Regions from separate parts of the Undibacterium sp. 14-3-2 genome, predicted to be linked through region 1. Evidence: predicted binding sites of a transcription regulator. Region 1 holds the regulator's gene; the other holds the start of a gene.
The links. Region 1 encodes FliA, which starts transcription of late flagellar genes. Its sites were predicted from a motif close to CTAAAGTTTNNNNNNNNNNNGCCGNTA; they were not measured.
Positions count from the first base shown of each region.

Region 2: the regulator FliA is predicted to act here: its motif matches at 3,624-3,650, upstream of Undi14_RS04950 (DUF5610 domain-containing protein).

Region 1 is NZ_JAENGS010000007.1:179,154-187,135, forward strand. It holds gene flhA (flagellar biosynthesis protein FlhA) at 1-1,883, shown strand, start outside; gene flhF (flagellar biosynthesis protein FlhF) at 1,880-3,151, shown strand; gene Undi14_RS15795 (antiactivator of flagellar biosynthesis FleN protein) at 3,144-3,989, shown strand; gene Undi14_RS15800 (RNA polymerase sigma factor FliA) at 3,997-4,728, shown strand; gene Undi14_RS15805 (flagellar motor protein) at 4,710-5,456, shown strand; gene motD (flagellar motor protein MotD) at 5,459-6,238, shown strand; gene Undi14_RS15815 (flagella synthesis protein FlgN) at 6,300-6,779, opposite strand; gene flgM (flagellar biosynthesis anti-sigma factor FlgM) at 6,782-7,087, opposite strand; gene flgA (flagellar basal body P-ring formation chaperone FlgA) at 7,195-7,818, opposite strand.
Region 2 is NZ_JAENGS010000002.1:82,304-90,285, reverse strand. It holds gene Undi14_RS04965 (bifunctional riboflavin kinase/FAD synthetase) at 1-841, opposite strand, end outside; gene Undi14_RS04960 (hypothetical protein) at 1,047-1,259, opposite strand; gene Undi14_RS04955 (class I SAM-dependent methyltransferase) at 1,369-2,505, opposite strand; gene Undi14_RS04950 (DUF5610 domain-containing protein) at 2,922-3,575, opposite strand; gene Undi14_RS04945 (DUF3079 domain-containing protein) at 3,862-4,104, shown strand; gene Undi14_RS04940 (16S rRNA (uracil(1498)-N(3))-methyltransferase) at 4,159-4,884, opposite strand; gene Undi14_RS04935 (DUF350 domain-containing protein) at 4,909-5,316, opposite strand; gene Undi14_RS04930 (glutathionylspermidine synthase family protein) at 5,321-6,454, opposite strand; gene Undi14_RS04925 (hypothetical protein) at 6,454-6,921, opposite strand; gene speE (polyamine aminopropyltransferase) at 6,935-7,982, opposite strand, start outside.

The sequences.
Region 1 (7,982 bases):
TGCTGGTCAGCACTATGCTGCGTTTATCGCTCAACGTCGCGTCTACCCGCGTGGTATTGACTGAGGGGCATACAGGCCCGGACGCTGCAGGTAAGGTGATTGAGGCTTTTGGTCATTTTCTGATTGGTGGAAATTACACTGTCGGTATCGTGGTGTTTGTGATTCTGACGATCATTAACTTCACGGTGGTGACAAAGGGTGCAGGTCGTATCGCTGAAGTGGGTGCACGTTTTGCGTTGGATGCGATGCCTGGTAAGCAAATGGCGATTGATGCTGATCTGAATGCTGGTCTGATTGCCGAACAAGAGGCACGTCGTCGCCGTACCGAAGTCGCGCAGGAAGCTGAATTCTACGGTGCGATGGACGGTGCGTCAAAATATGTCCGCGGTGATGCGGTTGCCGGGATCATGGTGACGGTGATTAATATCGTCGGCGGTCTGATTGTGGGTATGGTGCAGCACGATCTGGACTTTGGTTCAGCACTGAAGAACTATACTTTGCTGGCTATCGGTGACGGTCTGGTTGCGCAGATTCCATCGTTGATTATTTCTACTGCTGCTGGTGTGGTTGTCTCGCGTGTCGCCAGTGAGCAAGATATCAGTGGTCAGTTGATAGGGCAGTTGTTTGCCAAACCACAGGTGATGTTTATCACCGCTGGCATTATTGGTGGCATGGGAATTATTCCAGGTATGCCGCATATTGCTTTCGTCTTGTTAGCAGGATTACTGGCTGGTGCCGGGTATCTGGCGCGTCAGAAAGCTGAACAGGCAGCGGGTATTTCTCCTGCTGAAGCAGCGGCACAAGCGGAAGCGCAGAATGTGCCGGCGCCTGAGGTAGAAGAAGCCACCTGGCAGGATATCTTACCCGTGGATACTTTGGGACTTGAGGTAGGTTATCGCTTGATTCCTTTGGTCGATAAATCCCAAGGCGGTGAGTTGCTGCGTCGTATTAAAGGAATACGTAAAAAATTCGCGCAAGAGGTGGGGTTTTTATCGCCGCCGGTGCATATCCGCGACAATCTTGAACTGAAGCCGTCTGCTTATCGCATCGCGTTGAAAGGTGTTGAAGTCGGCGCTGGTGAGGCGATGAATGGTCAATATCTGGCGATTAATCCCGGCATGGTTTCCGGGCCTTTGCCCGGTGTTGAAACGACCGATCCTGCGTTTGGTTTGCCCGCGATCTGGATCGATGCCAGTGCGCGCGAACAAGCGCAAGCGATGGGATATACCGTGGTTGATGCCGGTACCGTAATCGCCACCCATCTGAATCATCTGATCACCACCCATGCCGCTGAATTGTTAGGTCGTCAGGAAGTGCAGCAGTTGCTGGATCATCTTGCAAAAGAAATGCCGAAAATGGTTGAGGATCTGGTGCCTAAACTGATTCCTTTGTCAGTACTGCAAAAAGTCTTGCAAAACTTGCTGCTGGAAGGCGTACATATCCGTGATATGCGTACCATTATCGAGACCTTGTCTGAGCAGGCGATGCATACCCAGGATGCCAATGAGCTGACCGCACAAGTACGTATTGCGCTTGGTCGTGCGATTGTTCAGCAAATTTTCCCGGCAACAAATGAGCTGACCGTCATGACTCTGGATAGTCGTCTTGAACGTTTGCTGATGCAGGCGATCCATGCCGGTGGTGGCGATGGTGCTGCTCTCGAGCCTGGCTTGGCTGAGGCGTTGACAACGCAAACCGAAACTGCAGCCAAACACCAAGAAGAAATGGGCATGACGCCAGTCCTGCTGGTGCCTGCACCACTGCGTGCTTTGCTGTCTAAATTCTTACGCCGTACATTGCCGCAACTTAAAGTGTTGTCGCATGCCGAATTACCTGAAACAAAAACCATTAGAGTTACCAGCCTTGTTGGAGGGCAATCATGAACGTCAGAAAATTTACTGCTAACACCTCGCGCGAGGCGCTTCGCTTATTAAGGGAAGCATTGGGTGCGGATGCGGTGATTTTGTCCAACCGGAATGTTGACGGTAAGGTCGAGATTATGGCGATGGCCGATGAAGCGATACAGTCGATCACACCGACTAAGGATGAGCGCCAGATCACCTCCGGCCACACCAGAGCGGTGCCATCGTTTCAACATGAAACACGGATATTTACACCGCGTGGCATGGCCGCCGAGCCGCAGGAATATGCTGCAGCTCCGGCTTCTGTTAAGGGTGAGTTAAGTGATGTGATGAACGAAATTCGTTCCATGCGCAATATGCTGGAATCGCAACTGGCGGAGTTGTCATGGGCTAATACGCAAAAGCGCGAACCACAGAAGGCGCTGGTGCTGAAAGAGATGCTGGCAACTGGCTTGAGCGCCAGCTTGTCGCGATTCATGGTTGCAAAGTTACCGGAAAATGAAACAGGTGAACAAGGTATTGAATGGATAAAGTCTATTCTGGCCCGCAATCTGACGACCATCGATAATGAAAATGAAATTTTAGAAAAGGGTGGTGTGTACGCCTTGGTCGGGCCGACAGGCGTTGGAAAAACGACGACAACTGCAAAACTGGCAGCGCGCTGTGTGATGCGTCACGGTCCGTCGAAACTGGCGTTGATCACAACCGATGGCTATCGTATCGGCGGCTATGAACAGTTACGAATCTATGGGAAAATTCTTGGTGTGATGGTTCATGCAGTCAAAGATGAAAGTGATTTGCGGATTGCTTTGTCCGAGCTCAAGAATAAACATACTGTTTTAATTGATACTGTCGGGGTCAGTCAGCGCGACAAAATGGTAACGGATCAGGTTGCGATGTTGTCTGGTTCTGGCACTGATGTGAAACGCCTGCTTTGCCTGAATGCGACATCGACCGGAGAAACGCTGAGTGAAGTCGTGCGTGCTTATCAGGGGACAGGTCTCGCAGGATGTATTCTGACTAAACTAGATGAGGCGGCGACGATAGGCGGCGCGCTGGATATAGTGATCCGCCAAAAATTAAGTCTGTATTACATTGCGAATGGGCAACGTGTACCGGAAGACTTGCATGTGGCAAACAAGCAGTACCTAATTGATCGCGCCTTTAAGTTGAAACGTGAAACGGCGCCGTTCCGTTATCTGGATGAAGAGCTGCCTTTGCTGATGGCTGGTGTCGGATCTGCTGCAACTGATGGGCAAGCGGTTGCGCGGGAGGTGTCTCTTGGCTAATGTTGATCAGGCAGAGGGACTGCGTCGCATGCTGGCTGGACCAAAGCCGCGTGTATTTACTTTTTTATCAGCGTTGAAAGACAATGAAAAAAGCGAAATGCTGGTGAATCTGGGCGTATCGGTAGCGCGGCAGGGGCAGCAAATTTTGATGGTTGATGCGCGTTCGTCTTCCGATAGTGTTGGCGCGTGGTTCAATGCGAGCATAGAGCGCACCTTGTTGGATGTAGCGCAACAACAGCGTACAATGCACGAGGCAGTAAAAGTGGTTGCGTCTGGCTTGTCAGTATCGATGTTATCGCGTCAGGGGACTTTGTCGTCCAGCTTGTCCGCCGAGAATTCGAGACGATTGTCTAGAGTATTTGATCTGGCAGTACATCGTGCCGATATGGTCGTGGTTGATTGTGATATTGACGCGTGCGATGCGTTTCCACTGGCATCTCTGGATGATAGTGAAGTGGTGATTCAGGTTTCTTCAGATCCGTCAGCAATCAAATCTGCGTATGGACTGATTAAGCGTATGAGTGCTCGTCTGGGGCGACGCTCTTTTAGTATTTTGGTGTCCGGTGTATCTGAGAAAGAAGCAATGTTGATTTATACGAATATGGCTCAGGCGTCTCAACGATATCTTGCGGTACCCTTAAATTTCATTGGTTATGTGCCGGATGATGAATTCGTCAGACGAGCTGCTCATCAGGGGCGGTCAGTGATTGACGCTTTTCCAAAAGCGCGCTCTTCTATGGCTTTTTTTCAACTGGCAGAGCGGCTTGCTGTCAGTGCGCGATCTGCATTGTGTCTGGACAGTGTATCCGGACAACAGGGCATCGCTCTCGGAATCTAATTTGAATATGTACACGGCCAGCGGAAAATCAGATAAAAATTTTCTCCTCAGGGAGCATGCGCCTTTGGTTAAGCGACTGGCTTACCAATTAAAGGCGCGCTTGCCTCCCAGTGTTGAGGTGGATGATCTGGTGCAAGCTGGAATGATTGGTCTGCTTGATGCGATCAGTCGTTACGAAGATACGCATGGTGCACAATTCGAAACCTATGCCGTCCAGCGGATTCGTGGCGCGATGCTCGATGAGCTGCGCAACACCGACTGGTTGCCGCGTGGGGTTCGGCAAAATATGCGGAAAATCGAAAATGCGATGAACCAGATGCAGCAAAAACTGGGGCGGCCGCCGACAGAAACAGAAGTGGCCAAGTCGCTTAAGTTATCCCTTGGAGAGTATCAGGGACTTTTGGGGGATAGCGGCGGACATCAGTTGGTGTATTACGAAGATTTCCATGACGCAGAAACAAAAGAGCACTTCCTCGATCATTATTCTTCCGATAGTTCCGGTGATCCTTTGCAGGATTTGTTGAATGACGATTTTCGTGATGCCGTGATCGGTGCGATCGACAGTTTGCCCGAACGCGAAAAATTGTTAATGGGCCTGTATTACGAACAGGAGTTAAATCTGAAAGAAATTGGCGCGGTCATGGGCGTTTCTGAGTCCCGCGTTTCTCAGTTGCATAGCCAGGCGGTTGCACGGATGCGTGCGCATTTAAGGGAGAAAGCGTGGACTGGGCTAGCTTAGTAGGATTTATTCTGGTCGTTGTCGGCATCAGTTCCGGTCAGTTGATGGAGGGCGGGCGTCTTTCTTCATTAGTGCAACCAGCGGCATTTGTGATTGTTGCGATTGGTACGCTGGGGGCGGTGCTCCTGCAGAGTCGTATGAGTACTTTTCGACGCGGTTTGCGTATGTTGAAATGGGTTATTTCTGAGCCGCAAGACAATAGCCGTAAAAATATTCAGGATGCATTGATCTGGAGTGCGGTTGCCCGGCGCGAGGGATTTTTAAGTCTTGAGCGTTACATGGATGCTTCTGATGACGCCTTTATCAGTAAGGGATTGCGGCTAGTCATTGACGGCGTCGACCCTGCGCGACTGAAAGACATTCTGGATGTTGATATTTCATTGTATGAAATTGAGCAACGTCAGGCCGCCAAAATCTGGGAGGCAGCTGGTGGCTATTCTCCGACCATCGGAATCTTAGGGGCGGTACTGGGGCTGATTCACGTTATGGAAAATCTGACTGACCCTGCGAAACTCGGTGGTGGTATTGCTGTGGCATTCGTGGCGACGATTTATGGTGTTGGCTTGGCTAATTTATTTTTTCTGCCCGTCAGCAATAAGTTAAAAGAAATTATTGGCAGAGAAATTACCCGACGCGAGATGTTGTCCGATATTTTTTATAGCATTGCTGTTGGAGATAGTCCTCGTATCGTGGAAGAGCGGGTTGATAACCACAGTAATCAGGTTTAAACATGGCAAGAAAAAAATATCACGAAGAGCCAGAAAACCACGAACGATGGATGGTCTCTTACGCTGATTTCATTACCTTGTTGTTTGCTTTTTTTGTTGTTATGTATGCGATCTCTTCGCTGAATGAGGGAAAGTATCGCGTGTTGTCCAGCTCCCTGACTGGCGCATTTAGTAACGACCCTGCTTCTCCTGTTGCTGCCGGAGTAACTCCACAGGTGGTGAAGTTAGATCCGCTGCCGATAGTGAAGCGGAAATCAACTGAAAACATACGTAAAGAGCGGGAGGTAATGACCGGGTTAGCAAAAGATGTACTTGCTGCCCTGGAGCCGTTGGTCAAGGAAGGTAAAGTCAGAGTGACGCAAACTGCCAGGGGGGTGACGATAGAAATCAATGCAAGTTTGTTGTTTTCACCTGGCGAAGCTAAGTTAAACGCAGACTCCGTACAGGCGCTGACCGCGATTGCTTCTGTATTAAAATTAGACAATCATGCAATTCAGGTTGAAGGACACACGGATAATGTACCAATCAAAAATCCGGTTTTTCCCTCGAATTGGGAGTTATCAGCGGTTCGGGCAAGTACGGTAGCGCGTCTTTTAACGGAAAATGGTGTTGATGATTTCAGGGTGACTGCCGTTGGGCAAGGAGCAAAATTACCGGTAGATTCAAATGATACGCCTGAAGGAAGATCGCGTAATCGCCGGGTGAGTGTCACTATCTTATCGGTATTGCCAGAGCCGGTAGTGGATATTCCTGTTGCGACTCAAGCGCCAATTACTCCCTGACAAAGATCGCAATGAAAAAAGCCCCGAACAATCGGGGCTCTTTTCATGTACTTGTGAACGATTAGCGAACAATAAGTCCTTTGGCGGGAGTTGTTCTGATCGAAGACTGTCCATTTGGACCGTATAAAGAGCCTGTCGTTGTTCCTTGTTGAAACGTGCTGAGTGCAGCCTGATTTTGCGACAGTCTGCGTGTGATCATCAGGCCATTGGTTTTATTGTCTTCTTTAGCTTGTGCCGATAATTCCAGTAAACCATCCCAAAGCAATTGTGCCTCTGGTGTCTGGCGTACAAACTTTAATGTACTCTCTGCATCGTCACCGAAACCCTGCTGTTTCAGATAAGAGTTACGCAGTTTTTCTGCCTCAGACAGTTTTCGAACCAATTCACTTTTTTGTGCAGAAGTCTGAGTCAACAGAGACACATCACCATCTACAAGCGCAGCTTGCTCTTCTTTGAGTAAGTCAGCCAGTGCTGCCATTGCTTCTTTTTCTTCTTTTAAGCAATGCAGAATAGAGTCACTATTTGCGCTTGTATTGGTCATGTTCAGCGTTTTCTGGAGTTAAGTAAATCTTTCACGGTTTCCAGAAGTCCATCAGCAACTTTTTCGGAGTTCACTTGAAAGCGTCCCTCAGAAATGGCTAATTTGATTTCTTCAACCTTTTTTGCCTCGAATACGCCATTACTTGCTTGTGTACTTTGCAAAGCTTGCAATTGCGTAGACAGAGGGGAAATCTGTACGTTAATAGAAGGCGCCGGAGTGGAAACTGCTCTCTCTGGTGCTTTTTCGGTCCGTACGGGCTGCTGGCTTGGTAAGCTTGCAGCTTTATTTAGTGTGTCATCAATTTTCACGGCGATACCCTCGAAAGTGGGAATGGTCTACTTCTACAATCCGGTTATCGGCCAGGTATTTTTAAACTTTAATTTTACGTACAAATATATTCCAATTGTTGTGCTTGTTAATATGTTATTTCAATGACGCCACCAGCTTTGGCAATGCCACTGACAGTTTGCCCGGAACTTGTTTTAGCCTTAGCTACCTGGCCTTCCGCTGCATTATTCAGTGCTTGCGCATCTGTGGCAACCTGAAACCCCGGGCCATTGCTGACAACTCTGACAGATTGCCCTTGTTGCACTACTGCCGGGCTTCGGAGTAATTCCTGGCGTAAAGGTGTGCCGGACGAAATGGAGCTTTGCAAGGATTTGCCGATGACCTGTTCAGGATTGGTAACAATGCCAGCAGGTAAATTTGATATGTCGCCTTTAATTTTACTCATGTCGTCAGCTGTGATGAGCTGTCCCTGACTCAGGGCACGGGACGCGACGTAATATTCAGAAGTGATTTGTACGTTTGCCTGCAAGTAAATAACCCAGTTAACAGGTGCTGTGCAACGTACCCCGACCGTGATCTTGCCCCAGGCTTTACTTCCGTTAGGCAGAAATGCTGTAGGAGACTGGCACGCTGCCAGATTCAGCCGTTTATCTACTTGTCCCATCGTAACCGTACTCTCACCCGGTTGAGTTCTTGCCTGCTGATTTAAAAAGTCGGTTGCCAGTTTTCTGATGATTTCGTGATCTTGCATAGCAGCCGTGGTTTGCGCCTGCGCCTGATTAAGGGCCGACGTCAGCACTAACAAAAAAATAACTGATCTGAAAAGTGGTTTCATAGCTGGGCGGATGCAGATAACTTTTAACGTGTTGCCATTGTAGATGTCAGGATTTGTTTGCTAAGGCTTGAATAGAAGAG
Region 2 (7,982 bases), on a different contig from region 1:
AAAACTCGATCTGTACGATGTTGCCGTAAGCATTGCCGCTGTAGTCGAACACATGCGTCTCCAACAGCACGCGGCCACTATCATCCACAGTCGGACGCACGCCCAGACTGGCGACGGCAGGCAGCGGCTGATCGGCGAGGCCATGCACTTGCACAATAAAGATACCGGTCAGGGCAGGGCGATGATGCGCGATGCGTAAATTCAGCGTCGGAAAGCCGATGGTACGGCCAAGTTTTTGCCCGTGTATCACATGACCAGAAATACGGTAAGGGTGGCCCAGCAATGCCTGGGCTTCGTCAAAGTCACCTTGCACCAACGCAGCACGGACGGCCGAGGAGGAAATTCTGACGCCTTTATTTTGCACCGAAGCTAAAGTCACGACCTCAAAGCCGTGGATTTTGCCTGCAGCTTCCAGCATCGCGATACTGCCGGCGCGTTTGGCACCGAAGCAGAAGTCTTCACCCACCATCAGCCATTTCACGTGCAAACCTTCGACCAGCACTTTTTCTATAAAGTCCTGCGGCGACAGTGAGGCAAAATGGGCATTGAAATGTTCGACGATCACGCGATCGACATTGGCGTTTTGTAGCGAAGTCAGGTTGTCACGCAGATTGGCAATTCGTGCAGGTGCTTTCGATAAATCGCCAGCAAGTTTGGCAAAGAATGCGCGGGGATGTGGTTCAAACGTCATCACTGCAGCCTCGATACCGAGACGGTCAGCGGCGTCGCGCAGGTGGGCAAGCAAAGTCTGATGACCAAGATGTACCCCATCAAAGTTACCTATCGCCAATGCACAAGCGGCACGGGAGGCTGCATTCGGAAGTCCGCGAAATACCTTCATTGTGTCCAGAAAACTGCTGCAAAGCGGTAGATTATAAATGCTTTCGCTCATAGCAGCCGTGTAAAACGCGAATTCCGGATGGATTCCGTGCGTTTCTGGACGCTTTCTTTGCATTCATCGCACATATTTCTCTAACGCTCATATTGATTCTTGCCTTGCAACGGCTGCTTGCGATGGAGGTGGGGCACGGAGGCTTTGTCCAATTTTAGTGGTGATGTGACCAGGTGACGTCGTTTGAACTCAGGTAAGAATCGACCGCCTCTTTGTTACCGGTTGCGTGCTTCATGACTTCGCCGCAGGTGCAGATGCCCTGATAGGGTTGTATGTGCGAGCAGGCGGAGACTTTTTGCAAAAATACCTGAACAGATTTACTGCATTTTTTACATTTGAAGGTCAGGATGCGGGCTGGTTTATTCATGATGGTGAGTTGTTGTGCGTACGAAATCAAAGTTAAGAATGATGCTTGTTAATGACTGATGGTGATTTACCGATGCAGAATTACCGACGTGTGATGACGATGTCACGGTTTATTTTAATTTCAGACGCCACAATGAAGTCACTTCTTTGACCCTTGCCGCATGCAAGGAGTCGCTGCTGTCGGTGGATTTAGGGTGACGTGGCTTGATATCCATTTTGCCTGCGACAACGAGATCGGCAGCTGTTATCCAGTCCCATAGGTCAGTCTGGGTGCGTAAGCCCAGATGTTCGGCAAAATCGGACATGATCAGCCAGGCTTCGCCATTGGCTTCCAGATGGTTGGCAACACCGGCCAGAAAGCCACGCAACATGCGGCTTTCCGGATCATAGATGGCGTGTTCGATAGCGGAATTCGGACGTGCTGGCAACCACGGCGGGTTACAGACAATTAATGGAGATTTACCGGCAGGGAATAAATCTGTCTGTTGCAATTCGACTTGTGTTGTTAGCCCAAGCCGCTCGAAATTGTCGCTGGCGCAACACAGGGCGCGCGGATCGAGGTCGGTCGCGACAATTTTTCTGATACCACGTTTTGCCAACAATGCCGAGACGACCCCGGTACCGGTGCCGATATCGAATGCCAGTTCGGTCGAGGGCAAAGGCGCTTTTGCCAACAGATCGAGATATTCACCGCGTACCGGAGAAAACACGCCGTAATGCGGTTGGATTTTTGCGCCCAGTGGCGCAATGTCCACGCCATTTTTACGCCATTCATGGGCGCCGATGATGCCGAGTAATTCACGTAATGAAGTAATAAACGCTCCGTCTGATGCGCCATAGGCTTCAGTGCAGGCAGTAACAACATCTGGCGCACGGCGCAGGGGAATGCGGTAATCCGCCTCGAATGGAATCAATACCATGGCCAGCACCCGCGCGCGCTGGGATTGCGCCTGGCGGTGCAAATGGAAGGCGTCGGCGGCAGTCGCTGCCACTTTTGTTTTTTTAGCTGCGGGTTTCTTGTCGATGCGACGGGCGAGCGCCTGTAATAATTGTTTGGCATTCTGAAAATCGCCGCGCCACAACAAGGCGGTTCCCTCGCACGCCAGCTTGTAGGCGACTTCTGTACTCATGCGGTCATCGGCGATCTGCACCCGCTTTGGTGGCGGTGTGCCATTCTCAGCATGCCAGCGACAACTGCGTATTTCGTCGTTTTCTGTCCATTGCAATTGTATAGAAGGTAAATTCATGCTGAGCCTGTTCTTTTTTGAATAGTGATGTTGCGCGCTGGGTCGCGTGCCGGGGGCGCGATTGTACCTGAGCCGGCAGTGTAGCAAACAAAGTGTCGCCTTCAGTGTATTCTCGTCAACAACGTAAGAGTGATGCGACCGCACGGAAGCTGGATACGGCGATACTGTCGGTAGTTTTTATTGGGGGGGAGTATATTTTAATGACCCCTATTTTAATGGGACAATCAGCCTGTTTTTAAAGATACTCCCTCCCAGTATATGGAAACAGAAATAAGGAGATTGCAGGCAGCCTTGCGAAGCATTTGGCATGTTCAACGTCAATCTCTGCATGAGGCTGTGTTGACATAGCAAAAGAAAGAATAAAAAAAGCCGCTGCCATCATCTCGACGGCAGCGGCTTTTTTTATGTAATGAATGCTATTTTTTAATGTCCGACGATGCTTGCGTCGGGGACGATAAACTGACCGTATCGCCAGTCGGTAAGCCTTGTGATTGCCAGCGATCAAATTCTGCGCGAACTGCTTTTAAAGTCTGCTGACTGATGTCTGGCAGGCTGCCGCCAAGGATATCGGCGGCTTCTTTGAAGCCCTTTTCTACGGCATCGCGAATTTTCTGCAATTTCGCCGGATCGCCACCGATGGCGGCTTTGGCAAAGGTCAGAATGCGCTCTGCGGTTTTTTGTGCACTGAACTCACCGCCGTCGGCAATCGCTGCCTGCGCCGCCTTGATGTCGTCGGCCGACGCAGTGATTTTTTGTTCGCCGCTGACAACTTTGGATAATTGTAAACCTTGCTGCTGCACTGCAGATTTAATTAAATCCGTGATTTGTTGCGCCTTGCGATTGGCTTCTTCGACTGCAGCGGCTACATCCGAGCTTGAGGATGTCTTGGTTCTCGGATCTGCATAGACCGGCGAGTCTTTTGCGGCGGAACTGGAATCGAGGCTGACTTTGTCGCTCGCGACGGCATTGCTGGCATTCTCGCCATTACTATCTGCTCGTTTGACGGTCGTTGATGGTTTTGCAGATACTGTCGGCGTACTTGTGTTGACGCCCGATACACTCAGATCCATTTTGCGCTCCTCAGAATAAGTTCAGAGACGAATACCTCTGTCTTTGCTTAACGACAGAAAACGCCGTTTCTATAACTTTCTTGTGACTTATTTTTAAGCAACTTTGTGCTGTGTCAACGTGGATCGTCTCCGTATTACCTCTTGCGCATGGAAGCTCACGTTTCCCCGATTGCTAAGGTGTTTGTTGTGACCAGATGGTGGAGTCTTGCCAAAACTAGTCCTGGATCAAGGAAGTGTCTTGCCGGACAGGGTAAGATGCAACTAAGGCATTGAAACGGTGGCGACGATGGCAAAAAAGTTTCCTGTGCAACCCAAGAATCCTGAGCGTATCTGCTGGGGTTGTGATGAGTACTGCCCAGCCGATGCTATGCGTTGCGGAAATGGTGCCGATCGCACTGCACATCTTGCTGAATTATTTGGCGACGACTGGCAGGCGTGGGAACCGAAGGTGGTGATCGAGATTGTTCCTGTGGACAAGATCGATAACCCCGATGCCACTGTGAATACCGATATCCACACACGCGTTTAACAATAACAATAGCAATAAAAATAGCACTAGCTGGTATTGCTCACATTTTTGAGGTTACATTCCGCCCCATGCTGCATTGATCGCCGCGATGGCCGCCAGACCGGCAGTTTCTGTGCGTAGAATTCGTGGTCCCATTGACAATGCGATTACACCTTGTCTGGTCGCCATGTCTTCTTCCTCTTCAGTAAATCCGCCCTCAGGACCTATCAGTAAGCTGACCGCCTGCGGAGCGCGATGTTTTGTCCATTCGGCCAGCGATTGATCGGCACGCGGGGAAAGCATGATCCGTTGATGTATATCCTGTTGCCCCAGCCATTTTCCCAGATCCAGCGGTGCCGAAAGATGCGCAAGTCGATTACGACCGGATTGCTCGGCAGCGGCGACGATGATGCCTTCCCAGTGACTGAGTTTTTTTTCTGCCCGTTCTGCCGACAAGCGCACGACGCAGCGTTGTGAAGCGAGCGGTTGAATCGACGAGATTCCTAACTCCATCGCTTTTTCTATGATCCAATCCATCTTGCTGCCTTCCGGTAAGGCTTGCGCCAGCGTCAGGCTGTAAGGCAGTTCAACTTCTTCGGGTAAAAATACTTTCAGTTCTGCACTTGCCCTTTTCTTCGCGATATCGGCGATGCTGGCAACATAGCAGCCGCCCTCGCCGTTAAACAGTTGTATGGTGTCTCCGGTTTGCAGACGTAAAACAAAAACATGATGTGCTACCGTTTCCGGCAAATCAATCACGCTACCAATGGAAAGAGGCGCAGGGCAGAAAAAACGTGGCATAACTTTAAAGACCGATTGAGTTCATTAATATGTCAGAGAGGCTGCATTGAGTAAGCCCATGCTCAGACTGATAGCGCCAAGAAAAATACCTGAGGCGACTTTATTTTCCGGTATGTCCAGGACTAGTCCGGGTAACATGACTCTGGCAGCGAAATACGCTAACAGTTGTACTAGTAAAGCAATACAACCCCAGATCAGCATATCTTGCAGATTCACACTATTGGCAATTGCTGATGCGAGGGCGATGCTATAACCAAGCATTGAACCGGATAAACTGGCGGCGGCAGCCATGTTACCAGAGCGTATCAGCGTGATTTCTTTGTAAGGGGTTATCCTGATATAAATTGTGACAAATAGCAGCAATAAAATAATGGATGAAATAAAGTGGCTGATAAATGCGGGCAGGGCGTAAGTCAGTAAATGTTCGCTCATGGTGTCAGTCGATAAAGTAGTGAGGGATGAAACGGCTGGTGTTTTTGGTGATTAATGTTTCGTCTTCCCGGATGCCTATACCGGCGGCTTCATCACCGACGACCCATGCGCCTATGGAGGTATAAGCGGGTGTGATGCCGTCGTCAAATTTTGGTTGCGGCGCATATGCCTGATAGACATACCCCTCCGCACCATATTCCCCGGTAGTATGTAGAACTTCACCGTCGGCGTAAATCGAGATATTTTCACCTTCACGTGAATACAAAGGTTTTTTGACGTGATTGCCGCTGATGCGCCATGCATCAAAATAGGCGGGCAGCAGATTTGGGTGATGCGGAAACAGTTCCCACAAAACTGGCAAAATGGCTTTGTTCGACAAAATCATTTTCCAGGCGGGCTCAATGATGGTCATTGGGCGGGTTAGTAAGTGCGCTGCAAATTCTTCACGACACAGCCATTCCCAAGGATAAAGTTTAAATAAATTCTGGATGCTGATATCAGCGTCATCCACAAATACACCTTGTTTCTGATCCCAGCCCAACTGCTCAATTGCACATTGTTTCGTTGCAAAACCCGCCTGGATAGCGGTGTCACGAAGATAGGAAAGGTTACCTTCATCCTCTTCATTTTCCGCTGCACAGGTGAAGTGGAGTAAGCCTTTGCCGGAGAATTTTTTCCATTGAGTAATCAGTTTTTCATGTAAAGAGTTGAACTGGTCTGCATCAGGAAAGACATCTTGCAACCAGTACCATTGCGCGACACTGGATTCGACCAGCCCGGTGGGAGTGTCTGCGTTGTACTCCAGCATCTTAGGTGCGCCGGAACCATCCCAGCTCAGGTCAAACCGGCCATAAAGTGAAAACTCCTTTTCACGCCAGCTTTCTTCAACGAGCGACCAGAATTGCGCCGGAATCGCGAAACGATCTTGCATGCCGTGCCGCATAACATGATCCACCGCTTGCAGCGACATCTGATGTAAATCCAGTGTTGCCTGCTCCAGTACGTCGATTTGTTCAGAGTTAAAGCAGTAGGCATAGCGTTCGTCCCAATACAAACCATCAATCGAGTGATAGCTGAACCCCAGACTATCAAATTGTTGTTGCCAGCCTGCTCTTGGCGTCAGTGAGGTGCGTATCATTATCCGCCTCCTGAGTGACCATGAGCCGTTCCACCGAAGCCGCCACGACTGACGCCGCGGCTTACACTTCGCCCCACTGCGTGATCAGGTTGTGCACCTTGCGAGTTGTGTACGCCGAAATTTCGTTGCGCTGTTTCGCGGTTTCCCGGTGTGTAGTGAGGGCCGTAATATGTACCATAACCCATACTATGATAGCCACCCGCGGAACCTCCACCCGTATAGTGCGCTGCGCTTGAGCCTGTGTCGCTGATGTGGTTCAGGTTAGTGTTTGTTGTCTCTTCACATGCGTTTCTTTCGCGCCAGTCTTTGCGACAATCTTCAAGGCTTTGATATTGATCGCGAATGGTTGTTAATTCCTGTGGACGATTGTCACTGCATGCCGTCAGACTGGCCGACGTTGCCAGTAATAAAGGTAATGCATGGCCGACTCTTTTTTTACGGGGTGGCTTTCTTATTCCTGCGCTCACTTTTTCTCCTGTTTCAGCTCGTGGTTGGCATCAGTTTGCGCATGAAATTTGGCAATACAAACAGCGCATGATGTACTTCATCATTGTAATATTTTAGCAATTTAAGTTGGCGGTGTTCGATTCTTTGCTTTACCGTTGACGCGCCCAGTGCTGTTGGATCGATACTCTTGCTCGCAATTGCCATTCCCCATAATGCCCCGTATAAAGGTATGAACACTGAATAAGGTCTCACGACCGGAAAGCTGACGAACAGTTTTCGTAAGGTGTCGCAATAACGTTGTGGGTGGTAGTAGGGGCTGCCGAGATGCATCACCAACATGCCGTTATCTTTCAATTTAGCCGCGCATGTTTGAAAGAATTCTTCCGTAATACAAGTCGCCGCGAGTGTGCTGCCATCAGGTGCCTGTGGGTCGGTGAGGTCGAGGAAAATCAAATCATACAGTTCGCCGCATTCTCGTATGTAAGTAAAACCGTCTGCGTGAATGTGTCTGACCTTGACGTGATCAAGACTTCCCTGATGAATTTCAGGCAAATACTCTCTCGATATGCTGACGACAGCGGGGTCAATTTCACATAGGGTCAACGTTTCCAGGCTGGGATGTTTTAGCAGCTCTCTGCATGAACCACCGTCGCCGCCACCGATAATCAGTGCAGTTCTGGGGGCTGGGTGCGTAATCGCAGCCGGATGGATGAGGCTCTCATGATAAAAAAATTCATCTTTTTCAGAAGTCATCATTGCGCCGTCAATCCGCATGAGTTTACCGAAGTCGGCGCTATCAGCGATTTCTATCTGTTGAAACTGACTGCGGGTTTGCAGTAATGGTGTGGTTCGTGTGCTGTAAAAAGTGGATGAACTTAGTCGCTCAGTTGAAAGTGTCTCTGTTCCTGATGTTGCCGAGGTCATTTGTCCGCGGGTAATCTGCTGGCGAGATACTGTATCCGGTTGAAAATGTCGTATCAGGCTATCGACGATGTATCTGGCTTTTTCGGAGTTGTCCTGATGGAAGTTGCAGACATAGACATCAAGCGTCACGGCATTTTTTTCCGGCCAGGTGTGAATG